DNA from 3 places in the Rhizobium sp. 01N48 genome. Region 3 is predicted to be linked to each of the others. Evidence: predicted binding sites of a transcription regulator. Region 3 holds the regulator's gene; each other region holds the start of a gene.
The links. Region 3 encodes LexA, which represses DNA repair genes until DNA is damaged. Its sites were predicted from a motif close to TGTTCNNNNTGTGTTCNG; they were not measured.

Region 1 (5,572 bases), on a different contig from region 3:
GATCGTCTCGGCGTCGAGGTGGTTGGTCGGTTCGTCGAGGAGCAGCAGATCCGGCTGCGACAGAAGCAGGCGGCAGAGCGCGATACGGCGACGTTCACCACCCGAAAGCAGCGTGACGTCGGCGTCCTTCGGCGGGCAGCGCAGCGCTTCCATCGCCATCTCGACCTGCTGTTCGAGGTCCCAGAGGTTCTGGCTGTCGATGATGTCCTGGAGCTTCGCGCCTTCATCGGCGGTCTCGTCGGAATAGTTCATCATCAGTTCGTTGTAGCGGTCGAGCACAGCCTGCTTGTCGGCCACGCCTTCCATGACGTTTTCGAAGGCGTTCTTGGCCGGATCGAGATGCGGTTCCTGCTCGAGATAGCCGACGGTCGCACCTTCGGCGAGCCAGGCTTCCCCTGTGAATTCCTTGTCCTGGCCGGCGATGATGCGCAGCACGGTCGACTTACCGGCACCGTTCGGGCCGAGGATACCGATCTTGGCATCCGGGTAGAACGACAGGTTGACGTTTTCGAGGATCTTCTTGGCGCCGTAGGACTTGTTCAGTCCCGACATGTGGTAGATGAACTGACGTGCCATCGGTAATTCTGCTCCGGGGGAAATTGGTTTGCCGCTATGTAGGCGAATTGGCGCCCGGGGGCAACGCGCCAGCGGCAGAATCCACCCGCTTTGTCGCGGATCACCCGCAGTTTGAGGCGGAAAATCAGCCCGCTCTACCGCAATGCGGCGTGGTCGATCCGGAAAAGCTGGAAATCACTGCGCGTGGGCGGATTGACCCGCTCCAGCCCCGGCCAACCATCCCCACGCGCCAACGCGGCATAAAGCGGCGCCTGCTTCGGATCGGCTTCGAGGGGGAAGCGGCACACGGCGACATAGTCGAAAGGCGCCAGCGCTGCCCGGCGCAGTTGCGTATCCGAGGTCATGAACGCCTCGAACATCCGCTTCATGCCGGGCGATGCGCGATGAAACGGCATGGCGCCGACCGAGAATCCCGTCGGCGCCGCCATGATGAGCGGCAGCGCGATCCCCTGCGGCACGGCCACGCGTCCGGGTGGGACGGCGTCAAGCACGGAGAAGTCCTGCCCCGCGCATTCGCTCGCCGTCATGTAGTCGACCTCGTCGAATGTGTGCACGGACGACCGGAGCAGTACGAGGGACAAGCAAAGCGCTGCGGCAATAGCGGCAGCGGCGACCCCGGAAAGCCGGTAAGCCCTGTCGAAAGCCGGTAATTTCATCGTCATCGTCGCGATGACAGCAGGCAGGAAGACCGGCATCAGCGCGATGGGAAAGCGAATGTTGCGCGTCACGAAGACGGTCAGGATCAGCGCGCCCAGCGCCATGAGATAGGCAATGGCCGGTCCGAACGACCGCTCCTGCATTCTGAAGCGGACAACCGGCGCGACAAAGGCGGCAATGGCGGCCGTCAATGCAAGGAGCACCAACAGATCACGTCGGTCGTTTTCATAGAAATAGAGGATGCTCTTCTCTTGCCAGATCCGGTCGAACCACAGCTCGCGCGAGAGCGGATCGATGATGCCGTATGGTCCTGACATGCAGGATGGAAAGAAGACGGCGGCGGCGATCAGCAGAGCGCCAGCCGGAATTGCCAGCGCCAGCAGCCGCTGAAGCGGACCGGAGCGATCACGCTGGATCGCTGCGCATGCACCAAGAATGGCGGCAAATCCACATAGCAGAAAGATATAGGGAGCCGAGAAGGCATCGCATTGCGTCGAAACCGCACCAGCGGGGCCGATGAACGCCATGGCGGAGGCAAGCGTCACGCTCGCCATCGAAACGGATGAAGCAACGAGGACGGTGCGAACCCCGGCGACGTTGCAAATGTAGCAGAGAACGAGCCCGCCATAGGCGATGACGACGAACGGCAAGCATTCCAGGCCGATCACCGTCGAGATCGCCGCACCCGCACCGATCATCAGCCCGCCTGCCCGGTCCCATCGCACAAGCCCCGCGACGATCATCAGGAGGGCAACGATCTGCACGTTATGGTGATCGATGCGACCGGGCGAAAACTCGGCCACGCCTATGCTCATCAGCACAGTTGCGATCATGAGCGACAGCGTGAGCGCTGTCTCACTCAGCACGAACCCCGCAAGCAGGCGGCGTGCGGTCGCCGCAACCAGCAGACAGCAGATCGACAGCATCATTGGCGGCCAGACCTGAAAGGCAACGGAAAGCCCCTGCGCGGTCGACATGAAGGGCTGTAGCAACCAGGCAATTGCCACGTAAGGAAGATCGACCAGCCGCGACCATGGCGAGACATAGGTTGCCGGCATCGAGATGAAGGGCAGCGAAAGATCGAACCAATGCCCCTGCGGGGACATCAGGTGACGGATCTGAAGCTCACGCAACTGATCGTCGATATCGCCAACAAACAATATGCCATCGGCGACATCGAACAACACCATCGCCAAGGCGGTCGCATAGACGACCAGAAACATTCGCCACAGTCGCATCTCACTTGCGGCGGCCTGATCGCTTTCAGATGCAACTATGTCGGACATCGGTCGTCACTCGAGCTGTTGGTCACCGCCAACCCGAGACGATAGACGTCAAAAATTGAGATTATCCTACGACCTCAAAATCCCGCCGCGTCGACAATCCCCTCGTTGCAGCCGAACGAGGTCCGGCCCGCTCCCTGGATGAGATCGCCGAGATCCTTGCCCTTCCCGTCCGTCGCATTGCCGGAGAGACCGATCGTCAATTCGCTGATGACGCGGCTGTTGCCGGCGCGGCGGCAGCTCATCTTTACCCGGTCGCCGGCGCCGGGGCCGAAGCTCTTGTCGAAAGCCGCCTTGATCGCGTCTCCAGTCAGTGACTTGCCGATATTGGCGGCGAACAGTTCCTGGACGGCGGATCCGTTCAGGTCTTCGATCAGCCGCACGGCATCGGCGAAGTAGGCGTCGGCGCTCATGCCGGTGCAGGTGCCGTGCTTGATCCATTCATGCCGCTCGAGTGCCGATTGCGTGCCGGGCATCACCTTGTCGAGCGATGCCTTCGTCTCGGCCGAGAGTTTTACCTCCGGCAGATCCCTCCAGTCGCCACCCTTGTCGGCGGAGCGATCAGCGTCGGAAACACCGCAATAATCCTTGCGCATCGGCCAGAGTCCGTGCAGCGAGAAGTTCTTGGCGTCGTAGCGGTCGCTGCCTTGGCTGGCGCATTCAGCCTTTCGCTGGTTGGTCTGGCAGAAGGCCGGCTGCCAGCAGGCCGCGAGAATGAAGCGCGTGCGCCCGCCGCCCTCTTGCGCCGAAGCCGGGACTGCCATGATCGACAACAGGAACAACACGATGACGCGAAAACCGAGATTGCCCATACCCATCCCCACGAAAGAACAATTCATGAACATCAAAGCACGCGGCGCATCAGCAGGCAAGCGGCAAAACGAGGCAAGCGAAAATCTCCGGCACAACCTATCCCGCCTGTTGCATTTGGCGGATGTTCTGGTCTTCTCCCGCCACGGAGGAAATCATGTTTGCAGATACCCGGCGCCTCGACCATGCGGGCGCGTCCCTCGCCTATCACTATCAGCAGCCCGAAGGCACTGAGCGCGGCATTCTCTTGATCAGCCATGGACTGGCCGAGCACTCGAAACGCTACCAGCGCTTCGCGGAGATGATGGCCGCGCGCGGCTACCATGTCTACGCCCACGACCATCGCGGCCATGGTGAGACCACTGCGCCGAACGCCCCGATCGGTCGCTTCGCAAGGCGCGATGGCGCGATCCTTGTCATCGACGATATCGAGGCGATGCGCGACGAGGCGGCGACCGAGCATCCAGGCCTGCCGATCATCCTCTTCGGCCACTCCATGGGCGGGCTGATCGCCCTCAACGCGGCCGTCACCTACCCGCGAAAATTCGACGCCGTCGCCGTCTGGAACTCGAACTTCAATCCGGGCTTGGCCGGCCGCGCGGCGCAGGCGATCCTTTTGATCGAGCGCGCGCTGAAAGGCTCCGACGTCCCGAGCGACCTGCTGCCGAAGCTCACCTTCGGCACCTGGGCGAAATCGGTCGCCAACCGCCGCACGGATTTCGACTGGTTGTCGCGCGACCCCGCTGAAGTCGACAAGTATGTGGCCGATCCGCTCTGCGGCTTCGGCGCTTCCGTCTCGCTCTGGCTCGACCTCTTCGAGCTCACCTTCCGCGCGCCGCAGAAAGAACATCTCGCCCGCCTACCGACCGAAACGCCGATCCATCTGGTCGGCGGCGGCCAGGATCCGGCGACGGAGAATGGAAAAGCCATCCTCTGGCTGTCAAACCATTTGAAAACGCATGGCTTCTCCCGTATTAGCACTGAGATATATCAGGACATGCGCCACGAGACCTTGAACGAGATCGGCGCCGACGCCGCCATATCGGCATTCGCCGATTGGTGCGATCAGGCAACCGCGCGTCCCGTCAACGGCTGATCCCGCTCCCCTACCCCAAAATCAGAGAATTCCGTCATGAGCAGCAACGCGGCACCCGGCACCAGCAACACCCCATCGGAAGTGATGATGGGGCTGATCCTGATGTTCATCTCGGTGCTGCTGTCGCCCATCATCGACATCTTCTCCAAGCTTGCTATCAGCACGGTCCCCTCAGCCCAGATCACCGCGGCGCGCTTCGGCGTGCAGGCGCTCTGCATGCTGCCCATCGTGCTCTGGCGTCACAACCTCACCGAGATCACCTGGAAGCAGAGCTTCTTCCACGCCATCCGCGGTGCCATCATCACCGTCTCGATGATCTCCTTCGTAACCACGCTGAAATACATGGCGGTTGCCGATGCCATCGCCATCTTCTTCGTCGAGCCGATCATCCTGACGATCCTGAGCAGCATCTTCCTCAAGGAAAAGATCGGCTGGCGCCGCTATACGGCCTGCGGCGTCGGCTTCTTCGGAGCAATCCTCATCATTCAGCCGAGCTTCCAGGAAGTCGGCTATGTCGCACTTCTGCCGGTCGTCAGCGCGGTCTGCATCGCCATCTCCGCGATGATGAACCGGGCGCTGGCGCAGCGCGAGGATCCCTGGGCCATGCAGTTCCACATGGGCCTCTGGGGCCTGCTCATCTGCGCCATCCTGCTCTATCTCGGCCAGGGCAGCGGCTCCGACTTGCTCGATCCCGTGATCCCCGACACGCGCGCCTGGCTCTATCTGCTGGGCGTCGGCGTCTCCGCCGCGATCGCCGGCATCTTCGGCGTCTATGCCTACCGCTCGGCGCCCGCCTCGACGCTCGCCCCGCTGCAATATTTCGAGATCGTCTCCGCCACGGCCTTCGCTTGGCTGGTCTTCGGCGATTTCCCGGATGCGCTGAAATGGCTCGGCATATTCATCATCATGGGCTCCGGCTTCTACATCATCTGGCGCGAGCGGCGCTTTGCATCCAAGCCCGTATCCGATACATCTGAGGAGACGCGGGCACCCTGATCTGATCGTGGGAGGAACATGACGCAGACCCAGCCAAACAAAGCGCCGCTCACAGGCGTTCGTGTCATCGAGCTCGCGCGGGTGCTCGCCGGCCCCTGGGCCGGCCAGATGCTGGCCGATCTCGGCGCCGACGTGATCAAGGTCGAAAACCCCG
Region 2 (5,572 bases), on a different contig from region 3:
ATAGGCGGGGAAGATCAGGTCTGCGCGGGTCATCATCCGGTCGCGCGTGACCTTGGCGACGATGGAGGCGGCCGCGATCGACACCGAGCGGGCATCGCCCTTGACGACGGCCTCGCCGGGGCACTCAAGCCCGGGGGGCACGTCCAGCCCATCAGTCAGCACATAACTTGCCGGGATGGAGAGGCTGAGGATGGCGCGGCGCATGGCATCCAGGCTCGCCTTGCGGATATCCGTCTCGTCGATACGGCGTGAGCTGGATGAGGCGATCGCGACGGTCGCGGTGGCAAGGATCTGCTCGAAGAGCTCTTCCCGCCGCTGCGCGGAAAGCTGCTTGGAATCATTCAGGCCATCGGGGATGCGCTTTGGGTCGAGAATGACGGCGGCGGCGACCACAGGTCCCGCCAGCGGCCCGCGGCCCGCCTCGTCGGCGCCGGCAACCGGCCAGTGGCCGGCCTCGCGCGCCTTCAGCTCCAGCCGGAAATCCGGAAGCAGCGGGACATCTTCGAAAAGCATGGGAGAATCGGGTGGCGTGCGACGTTTCATGCGGCTGAACTTCGCACGCCAACCCGATTTCCTGCAAGTCCCCGGATCAGGGCGGCGGACCGGGGACTTGAGAACGGAAGGCCAGGGTCAGCCGTCCGTAAGGGAATGTCCGAACATGTCGCGCAAAACTGTGCAGCGGTTTTGCGAAAACGACATGCTACAAAACTAGAGCAGCGACAGCTGCACGCCGCTGCCGTTCGGCGGCACGAACAGGTCGTCGCGCAGCGGCATGCTGCGGCGGGTCATGCCGAGCCGCTTCGTGGCCATCTCGAAGCGCCGGGCGATCTGCCAGGCATAGGGACCGGCGCCCTTCATACGCTTGCTGAAATCGGCGTCGTAATCCTTGCCACCGCGCATCGAGCGCACCAGCGACATGACGTGGCGGTAGCGATCGGGATAGTGCTGCAGCAGCCAGTCACGAAACAGCGGCGACACCTCCAGCGGCAGGCGCAGGATCACATAGCCCGCTTCCGTGGCGCCCGCTGCATGCGCCGCATCGAGAACGCGCTCGATCTCGTGGTCGTTCAGCGCCGGAATGACCGGGGCCATCATCACCGACGTGCGGATGCCGGCGTCGCTCAGCGCTTTCAGCGCATCGAGCCGCTTCGATGGCGTCGATGCGCGCGGCTCCATCGTCCGCGCCAGCTTGCGGTCCAGCGTCGTCACCGACAGAGAGGCGCGCACCAGGTTTTTCTCCGCCATGCGCTGCAGGATATCGAGATCGCGCAGGATGAGCGCAGACTTGGTGACGATCGAGACAGGATGGTTCGCCCGCTCCAGCACCTCGAGTATATCCCGCATGATCCGCCATTCCTTCTCGATCGGCTGATACGGGTCCGTATTGGTGCCGATCGCGATCACACGCGGCTTGTAGCCGGGCTTGGCGAGCTCGCGCTCCAGGAGCTTGGCCGCATCCGGCTTGGCAAACAGCCGCGTTTCGAAATCCAGCCCGGCGGACAGGCCCATATAGGCGTGCGTGGGCCGCGCGAAGCAATAGATGCAGCCGTGCTCGCAGCCGCGATAGGGATTGATCGAACGGTCGAAGGGGATATCCGGCGATTCATTGCGGGTGATTGCCGTGCGCGGCTTCTCGATCTGCACCTCGGTCTTGAATGGCGGCAGCTCTTCCAGCGTCTGCCAGCCATCGTCGAAGCCTTCGCGGCTCTGCGGCTCGAAGCGCCCGCTCGGGTTCAGTCCCGCACCGCGGCCACGCCGGCGGTCGACCTCGATCCTGAGGCCGGAAGAAACGATCATCGCGTCGGCAATATCCGCCGTATTGGCAGGCGCGAATGCGGCCTGCCCTGCAAGGGACTGTTCGTTCATCGGGTTTCTCCGTCGATGGAAGACTCGGCGTCCCCATCCGTTCTGGTGATTAAATTCCTATCGCCGAAATGAGAACAATGCAAGAACAAATTTGGAAAACTGTCGCTGGTAATGTTTTGTGCGTCGCACTATAAATGAGCAATGTTGACTGTCGTATTGGAATGCCGGGATCAGGAACCTGAGCTGGCGCAGACATTATCGGTGTTGGTTGCTGGTGCCGTGGAAGGGCTGGTGAGCGACGTGGTGGTGCTCGACCACGGCTCGCGCGATGGCTCGTCCAAGGTCGCGGACGCCGCCGGCTGCCGCTTCCATCAGCATTGGGATATCAAGGACATACTGCGTTCGGCGCGCGGCGAATGGCTGTTGTTCGTCGAGCCCGGTGCCCGCCCGCAGAGCGGCTGGATCGACGAGATCGCCGAATATGTGGCGCTGAACAAGCTGCCCGCTCGCTTCACTGCCTCGCGCGGTTATCGCAGGCCCTTCTATCAGCGCCTGCGCCGTCTGGCGCCGCTCGAGCTTGGGCTGTTGCTGCCGAAAAAACATGCGCTGGCGACGGCGCGCAGCGGCATGCAGCTGGCGGAATTCGTCAAGGGGCAGAAGCTGCGCAAGCTGTCGGCGGAGCTTATCCCGTCCTGGGTGGCGCGTTCGGCGCGGAGCTAGTCTTTTAAGCGCCGCGCTTCAGGTGCTCGTCGAGCCGGGGCATGATTTCCACGAAGTTGCACGGCATGTGGCGATAATCGAACTGCGCCTTCAAGATGCCGTCCCACGCGTCCTTGCAGGCGCCGGGCGACCCCGGCAGCACGAAGACGAAGGTGGTGCCGATCAGCCCCGCCGTCGCGCGCGACTGCACGGTGGAGGTGCCGATCTTGTCCTGCGAGATCCGGTGGAAGACGGCCGAAAAGCCATCCATGCGCTTGTCGAACAGTGGCTCCAGCGCCTCGGGCGTCACGTCGCGACCGGTAAAGCCGGTTCCGCCGGTGGTGATGATCACGTCGATATCCGATTGCGCCGTCCAGGCCTGCACCTGCGTGGCGATCGCCTGTCTGTCGTCGGGCGCGATGGCGCGCGCGATCAGCCGGTGTCCGGCCTCCGAGATGCGTGCCGCCAGCGTATCGCCGGAGCGGTCGTCGGCGGTGGTGCGCGTGTCTGAAACCGTTAGCACGGCAAATCCCACCGGAATGAACGGACGCGTGTCGTCAACGCCTGTCATCATCGTCTCCCGCCAATGTTTCGGTTGCCTCGAAATACCAGTCCGGCCGCTTGCCGTGAAGCGCACGCGCCGCAGCCTTCGCCTCGTCCATATTGGCGAATATGCCGAAGCATGTCGCGCCAGAGCCCGACATTCGCACGAAGAGCGCGCCCTGATCGGAGAGCATATCGGAAATCTCGGCGATCTCAGGCAGCAGCGCGCGCGCCGCCGGTTCGAGATCGTTGCGCATGGTGCGTATGGCGTCGAGCCAGGAAAGGCCGGGTGCTACCGCAAGCGTGCCGTTCGTCTTGGTCGCCAGTCGGCGGAACACCTCGGGCGTCGAAACACCTTTCAGCGGATTGGCGAGCACCATGGGAAAGGCAGGCAAGTCGCGCACCGTCTCGATACGCTCGCCGATCCCGCGCGCAATCAGCGGACGGCTCGCCAGACACATCGGCACATCGGCGCCGAGCTTGATGGCGATGGCGTCGATGGTCGCCGCGGGTAGGGGAGTGCCCCAGAGCCGCATCAGCCCACGCAGCGCCGCTGCCGCATCCGCCGAGCCGCCGCCGATGCCTGAGGCAATCGGCAAATCCTTACGCAGATGGATGCTGACCGGCGGTGCCACGACACCCGCCTCAAGCACGGCCGTGCGCAACGCGTCGCGCGCCTTCAGCACCAGATTGGTACCGCCATCGCCAGCAAGCGCGTCGCCGAAGCGGCCAGAGATGTGAAATTCGTCGGCATCAGCCGGCGCGAAGTCCAGCCGGTCGCCCGCGCGCGTGAACGTCACCAGCATTTCGAGCAGATGATAGCCGTCGTCTCTCTGGCCCGTCACATGCAGGGCCAGATTGATCTTGGCAAAGGCATCCTCGCTGATCGCAACGCCGTCGGCGAAGCCGAAGCCGGTGTCAGCCATGGATGATCAGGTCTTCTTGTCGGCCGGCTTCGGGTCGACAGGGGCCGGATCCGGCATCTTCTTGTCGACGGTCTTGGCATCGTCGGTCACCGCAGGCAGGCCGTTGGCGATCTTGTCCTTGATCTTCGGGATCTCGGCGGCCTCTGGTTCCGAGCCCAGCGCCCGGTTCCACTGGTAGACGGCCTCGAGCTTGCGCCCGACGCGCCAGTAGGCATCGCCCAGGTGGTCGTTGATCGTCGCGTCGCCGGCCTTGATCTGTGCGGCGCGCTCCAGCTCCTCGGTGGCGTCGTCGAACTTGCCGAGGCGGAAATAGGCCCAGCCGAGCGAATCGATGATGTAGCCATCGTCGGGGCGCAGATCGACGGCCTTCTTGATCATCTCAAGACCCTCGTCGAGGTTCTTGTTCATGTCGATCCAGGAATAGCCGAGATAGTTCAAGACCTGCGGCTGGTTGGGGTTCAATTCCAGAGCCTTGCGGAAGCTCGGCTCGGCCTTGTCCCACTGCTTCAGCCGCTCATAGGCGATGCCGCGCTGGAAGAAGACAGTCCAGGTGTTCTTGCCCGGCAGCGGCCCGATCACATCGACAGCCTTGTCGTAGTTCTCAGCCATCGCCTTGTAGTCCTTGGCGTCGGAGAGAACGCTGCCATAGGCGAGGTAGCTGCGGATATCCTTCGGGTCCGACTGGATGAGCCCCTGCAGATGCGCACGGGCTTCATCGACCTTGCCGCCTTCGGCGAGCGCCAGGCCAAGCTGCAGCTCGGAGATGCGGCTCATCGGCGAATTGTCGGGCACTTCCTTGTAGAGTGCGATTGCGCGGTCCAGCTGGTTCTGCTTCTCGGCGAGGCCGCCGAGCATGACCAGCGCATCGGCGCTATCTGGATCGAGCGCGCGGGCGATCTGCAGGTAGAGCGAGACGATGTCTTCAGCCCCATCGCGGTTCAGCGCGCCGGCAAAGGAAAACAGCACGCCGGCCGCACCCTGCTTGGCGGTGGTGATCTGCTGCACCTGCTTTTCGTCTTTGGTGATGCTCTGGCGCAGCGCGTTGAGCGGCGCGTAGTTGGGCAGCAGGTTGTCGCCGACCGAAACCGTGTCGAGCGCCTTCTGCTTATTGCCCTGCGTGGCTTCCAGGCGAGCGAGCGCCATGATGGCGCGCATGAAGGTATCGGGAGCAGTGGCAGCGCCATCCTTGTCGAGCACGGCGTCGTTCAAGTGCTTGCGCGCCGAGCGCACGTCACCATTGACGATGGCGATCGCGCCGGCATTGTAGTTCTGGAAGATCGCGAGCCACTCCGGCCCCTTCAGCTTCTCGACCTGCGACAGCGCGTCCTTGCCCTTGCCGGCACCCAGTCGCGCCCAGGCGGCCATCAGGTCGTTCATGACACGGTCGAGATCGGTCGGGCCGGTAGTCTTCAGCGCGCTCTCGGCGGTCTTGTATTCGCCGCGGCGGATCGCATCGGCGCCGCGCACGATGGTGGAGAGGCGCTCGATGCTCGGATCGTTCTTCAGCTCGTTGGCGTAGCGCACGCTGTCCTTGATGTCGCCATTGAGCAGCAGCGAGATCATCAGGCGCTGGCGGATCTCCGGATTGCCGGGCTCGA
Region 3 (5,572 bases):
CGCTGGCCGCCACTCGACCCACCCTGCCCGCCCGGCTGCTGCACCGAATGGGTCGCGTCGAAGACAACAGGCGCACCCATGGCTTCCATGATCGGCAGCGAGCGCATGTCGGAGACCAGCGTGTTGTAGCCGAAGGAAGCGCCGCGTTCGCACAGCATGATGTTCGGGTTGCCGCTGGCATTCAGCTTGGCAAGCACGTTCTTCATGTCCCAGGGCGCCAGGAACTGGCCCTTCTTGACGTTGATGGCGCGGCCGGTCTTTGCGGCGGCGACCAGCAGGTCCGTCTGCCGGCTAAGGAAGGCCGGGATCTGCAGCACATCGACGACAGTGGCGACTTCAGCGCACTGCTCTTCGGTGTGGATGTCGGTGAGAACGGGGAAGCCGTATTCCTTCTTCAGATCGGCGAACACTTCGAGCGCCGTTTCAAGCCCGATGCCGCGCTGGGCAGACAGCGACGTGCGGTTGGCCTTGTCGAAGGAGGACTTGTAGACAAGGCCGATGCCGAGCTTGTCGCAAAGCTCCTTCAGCGTGCCGGCGATCATGAAGGCATGGTCGCGGCTTTCCATCTGGCACGGGCCGGCGATCAGCGACAGCTTGCCGGTGTTGGAAAACACCACACGGCCGGTGCCTTCGCCGARGGCCACTTCGGAATTGGTTTCAGTCATCGTTTCTCCTCGAAGGCGAAGAGCGCGCCCTGGCCGGGCGCTGCCTTCACCAGAATTCGATTGTTCTTGCGTGTATAGGTGATCCCGTTAGCAGCCAAATGCGCCTCTGTCACGGCGAGATCGGCAACGGAAAAGACAATCGCCGCGCCGCGCAGACCGCGATCGGCCTTGGGCTCGGAGGGATCGTAGTAAGCGTTCAAGCCATCCGGCGACAGGATATTGATACGGGCGTTGCCGGCATCGAGGCTGACACCGAAGGCCTCCTCGCGGGTCGCCTGCGCATCCGAGGCCAGCTGCAACAGCGGTGCGAACGCTTTGGGATCGGAGGAAGAGAGCACGATCGACAGGATGCCCAAGACGCCATTCTTATGCGTTTCCAACGCCTTGCGGTCGCTGGGCAGTGGGTTGACGCGCTGGCAGGCGAAGAGGAAGAAATCGGGCGCTCGCAGATCTGCCGCGAAAGCCAGGCGGAACGCCGCGGTCGCCTCGGAACCGTCCGGCATCTTCATCTGCCGGGCGAACTCCAGCATCTCGCCGCCACTCATGCCATCGGCGAGGTAGCGGGCGTGATCGCCGTCGGCATCCGGCGTGCCGAAGACGATCGCCGACAGGCCGTCGTCGCCGCAGCGGAAGCGAAAGGCGCGGTCGCGGGCGGTGAAGACGTTGCCGTCGCCGATGGCCTCCTCGTAGGTCTCCAGACTGGCGATGCCGAGCGGTTCGAGATAGGTTTTGTCGGCGAAGAAGACGCAGGCGTTTTCGGTGCCAAACGGGTGCCGCGCATCGGCGGCGAAGGTGAAGCCGAGTTTGCCCAGGCGGTCGCGCGCCATCTCGATATTGACGACCGGCAGCACCACGTGGTCCAGGGGATGGGGGTCACTCATCGGCAAATCCTCCCGAAATCGGCAGAGATGTGCGCTGGCTTTCGCCACAATGCAAGAGGCGAGCGCGGTTAAATCGAATGAAGTGTAAAATCGCGACGATTCCGAGCCAAGTTTTACGAAAATTTAGGCACTTGCGGAACACATATGGAACATATAGTGTCCGTTCTGGCTTTGTTTCACGACTCTGGGGTTCATTTCGATGCTGACACGCAAGCAACAAGAACTGCTTCTGTTCATTCATGAGCGGATGAAAGAGTCGGGCGTTCCGCCTTCCTTCGACGAAATGAAGGATGCACTCGATCTCGCATCAAAATCCGGCATTCACCGCCTGATCACCGCTCTGGAAGAGCGCGGCTTCATTCGCCGGCTGCCGAACCGGGCGCGCGCGCTCGAGGTCATCAAGCTGCCGGAAGCCTATAATCCGAGCCTGCAGCCACGACGTGGCTTCTCGCCGAGCGTCATCGAAGGCAGCCTCGGAAAGCCGCAGCCGGTGGCCGCAGCCCCTGCCCCGAAGGCCGCGCCGAGCGCCGACAACGGCAACTCGGCTTCCGTTCCCGTCATGGGCCGCATCGCCGCCGGTGTGCCGATCTCGGCGATCCAGAACAACACCCACGACATCACCGTCCCCGCCGACATGCTCGGCTCCGGCGAGCATTACGCGCTCGAGGTCAAGGGCGACTCGATGATCGAAGCCGGCATTTTCGACGGCGACACCGTCATCATCCGCAACGGCAACACGGCCAACCCCGGCGATATCGTCGTGGCGCTTGTCGATGACGAAGAGGCAACGCTGAAGCGCTTCCGCCGCAAGGGCGCGTCGATCGCGCTTGAGGCCGCCAACCCGGCTTACGAAACGCGCATTTTCGGGCCTGACCGCGTCAAGGTTCAGGGCAAGCTCGTCGGGCTCATTCGCCGATATCACTGAGTGGTGACGTCACCAGTTGGTGACAGGTCGTCGCTGAAGTTGTCGTTGCGCCAGTCATAGGCGCGATGGCGCATCCAGGGGCGAGCGAGGCGTGCATAAGCGGTCTTGACGACGGGAGTGCCCTGATCGTCGATACGGATTTCGACGGCGCCCGATCGCCTGAGAGTTTCGCCGGTCAATAACATGGCGCCGGAGCGGCACGTCGCCTGGCGGAGGCGCACCGGCGTGATGACGATATCGGCCACGTCGCAGGCGGGACCGAGATAGGCGGCGTTTTCGAGCGTCGCGATGATGTAGCCGCTGTCGAGCGCTGTTATGCACCACGCGGTCTTCAGGCACCGGAAGGCACTGTCGTTCGTCGAAGCCGCTGCAGCGCGCATCATAGCGCGGGCTTCGCGTTGTTGTTTCAATGTCAGTCTTGGCCTTGGCTCGCCCCTTCTCGGAATGGGCAAGGCCTCGCCGTCGAGGATGTCGGGCGGCTTGTGGTCTTCGATGGCGAGCGCGCGTTGCCATTGGCCGAAGATGAAGTCGGGCGGCCGTTCGCGGTTGCTGGCGAGGCTGTCGCCTGTGACTGCTGCCACGAGGCTTCCGTCCTCGGAGACGACGAGTTCGGGCGCAGGTGCTGCCGGGAGCAGGATGACGACGAGGGTTGCGATCGTGGCAACCGCAGCGCCGATCCATCGCAGGCGTGTGCGCATCAGCCCCCATATGAGAAAGCCGAGCACGGCGATCGCGAAATACCATTCGGGTATCCGCCCGATGTCGACACTGCCGCCCCAACCGGACACCATCTTGGCGATGTCGATCACCAGATCCAGCCCGAAGCCGGCGACCTTCCACAGCGGCGCATCCAGGCCAAAGGGCGTCGCCAACATCGCAAGCATTCCGAAGGGCATGACGATGAAGGAGATGACCGGCATGGCGAGCAGGTTGGCCGGTAGTCCGTAGCCGCTCAGCCGGTGAAAATGTTCGATCGAGAACAGCGCTGTCGAGAAGCCGCCGATCATCGAGGTCAGCGCGATGCCGCCGAAGAAGCGGAACGTGGCCATGACCGGCTTTATGGTGGGATGCGTAAGAAAAACGCTCTCGCGGTGGCGCCTCCTGGTCCAAACGGCAAAGCCCGCGACCAGCGCGAGCGTCGCCGCGTAGGACATCTGGAAGCTGGGGCCCAGCACCTCCGAAGGGGACATCAGGATGATCAGCAGCGCCGAGAGCGCGATGTTGCGCAGGCTAATCGAGGGGCGATCGAACAGCACCGCGACCAGCATGATCGCCATCATGATGAAGGCGCGCTCGGCGGAGACGGCAAAGCCCGAGATCATGTAATAGGCCGTCAGCGCCAGAAGCGCGCTGCCGGCGGCGAGCTTCTTGGTCGGATAGGCCTGCGCAAACCCGGGGAAGAGGCCGAAGAACAGGCGCAGCCCGACAAAACAGATGCCGGCCGACAGAGCCATGTTGAGGCCCGAGATCGCCACGATATGCGCGAGGCCGGATTGGCGCAGCGCCTCCGTCGTCTCGTTGGAGATGGCACGTCTCTCGTCGGTGACCAGCGAAGCTGCGAAGGCGCCGGTATCGCCAGGCAGGATGCTGCGGATGCGGTCGCCAATGCTGCTGCGCAGGCCTTAGAGCCATTCCATGGCGCGATCGACGGCAGAGAGATCGGCGATATCCGTCCGCGATGGGACGGGCTGCGGGATGCCGTAGAAGAAGCCGTTGGCGCCGATGCCGTCGAAATAGGCAGAGAAGGCGAAATCGTTGAGTTCGGGCAGTGCCGGTCCTGCCGGCGGCGTCAGGCGCACACGGCCGGTCAACCATCCGCCGACCGCGACGGGCTCTCCTGCACGCGCGACGAGCGAGACCTGCTGCGGCGGACGCTTGAGCGTGGGCTCGTCTGTGCGCGTTACCCTGACGATATAGCGCCAGCGCCCATTATCATCGCCCTCGCGCCGTTCCACGCGGCCGGTCACTGTCGTCGTCACCGCTGTATCGAGAACGACGGTATCAGCCCGCCAGGTCTCGAGCTGCGCCGCGAACATGCCGAGGACGACAAGCAGGCCTGAGATCGCCACACGGCGTGTCGCGACGCGCGCGGAGCCCGCCAAGACGAAGACGAAACCGAAGAGGATAGCCCAGGCAAGGAGCCGCAAGGGCGGGATATCCACGGCGAGCCGGAACCAGGCGATGGCGCCCGCCCCGAGGAAGACGGGCGACGCCAGGAAAAGGCGGCCGTGGTCGAATTCGGTGCTGAACGCTTGTGCTGCGACGGCTGCCTGACGGTGGATTTGGCGACTTGTGCGACTCAGAAAACCCGAGGTCGACTGCGTCAATGGCGCGCGCGTCATTATGGCACGGGCATTTTGCCCTGTTACGGCCGGCAAATTGGCAATTTGCGCCGCTTCGGGTGGCATCAAAACGACGTGACTGGCATTCAACTCCGGCATGCAACGACACCCGAAAGCCACCCTGAACTGCAATCAGAATGAGGCCAGCGGAGCCTAAACGCAACTATAATCGTTTGAATTCAAACGGGAAATAAAACCATCAAAAATGTCAGGTTTATCATTGACTTCCGCTATGCGGAGACGACATCGCTGGAGTGCTTAAAAGTTGATACTGCGATGCACAAAATGGCATCACGGTAACTTGGCATTAGGCGCGCGATCATATAGCTATCGCAGACGACGCTTAACCCTATGGCGCTTTTAAGGCGCCAACCGCCAGTTTGGAGGATCAGAATGACGGATCAAAGCGCAACACTGAAACTCGGTGAGAAAACAGTCGACCTGCCGGTCAAGAGCGGCACGATCGGCCCTGATGTCATCGATATCGGCGCCCTCTACAAGAACACGGCTTCCTTCACGTACGATCCTGGTTTCACCTCGACCGCATCCTGTGAATCGAAAATCACTTACATCGATGGCGACGAGGGCGTTCTGCTCCATCGCGGTTACCCGATCGAGCAGCTGGCCGAACAGGGCGACTTCCTCGAAGTCTGCTACCTGCTTCTCTACGGCGAACTGCCGACGTCCGCGCAGAAGAAGGACTTCGACCATCGCGTGACGCATCACACCATGGTGCACGAGCAGATGAGCCGCTTCTTC

Region 1: AC1DOG_RS01765 (ribonuclease T2 family protein) is a predicted target of LexA. The motif match lies at 3,343-3,360, and genes of this name have one in related genera.
Region 2: AC1DOG_RS06630 (glycosyl transferase) is a predicted target of LexA. The motif match lies at 1,948-1,965, and genes of this name have one in related genera.

The regions. Positions count from the first base shown of each region.
Region 1 is NZ_JBFTQT010000001.1:356,043-361,614, reverse strand. Features, by position in the region: gene ettA (energy-dependent translational throttle protein EttA) at 1-576, opposite strand, end outside; gene AC1DOG_RS01770 (hypothetical protein) at 711-2,519, opposite strand; gene AC1DOG_RS01765 (ribonuclease T2 family protein) at 2,594-3,328, opposite strand; gene AC1DOG_RS01760 (lysophospholipase) at 3,484-4,422, shown strand; gene AC1DOG_RS01755 (DMT family transporter) at 4,459-5,418, shown strand; gene caiB (succinate--glutarate CoA-transferase) at 5,437-5,572, shown strand, end outside.
Region 2 is NZ_JBFTQT010000003.1:57,189-62,760, reverse strand. Features, by position in the region: gene AC1DOG_RS06640 (ribonuclease HII) at 1-543, opposite strand, end outside; gene AC1DOG_RS06635 (PA0069 family radical SAM protein) at 709-1,866, opposite strand; gene AC1DOG_RS06630 (glycosyl transferase) at 2,008-2,526, shown strand; gene moaB (molybdenum cofactor biosynthesis protein B) at 2,531-3,076, opposite strand; gene AC1DOG_RS06620 (4-(cytidine 5'-diphospho)-2-C-methyl-D-erythritol kinase) at 3,063-3,974, opposite strand; gene AC1DOG_RS06615 (tetratricopeptide repeat protein) at 3,981-5,572, opposite strand, start outside.
Region 3 is NZ_JBFTQT010000007.1:142,319-147,890, reverse strand. Features, by position in the region: gene kdsA (3-deoxy-8-phosphooctulonate synthase) at 1-665, opposite strand, end outside; gene AC1DOG_RS15365 (VOC family protein) at 662-1,546, opposite strand; gene lexA (transcriptional repressor LexA) at 1,746-2,471, shown strand; partial or broken gene AC1DOG_RS15355 (ComEC/Rec2 family competence protein) at 2,465-4,879, opposite strand; gene gltA (citrate synthase) at 5,207-5,572, shown strand, end outside.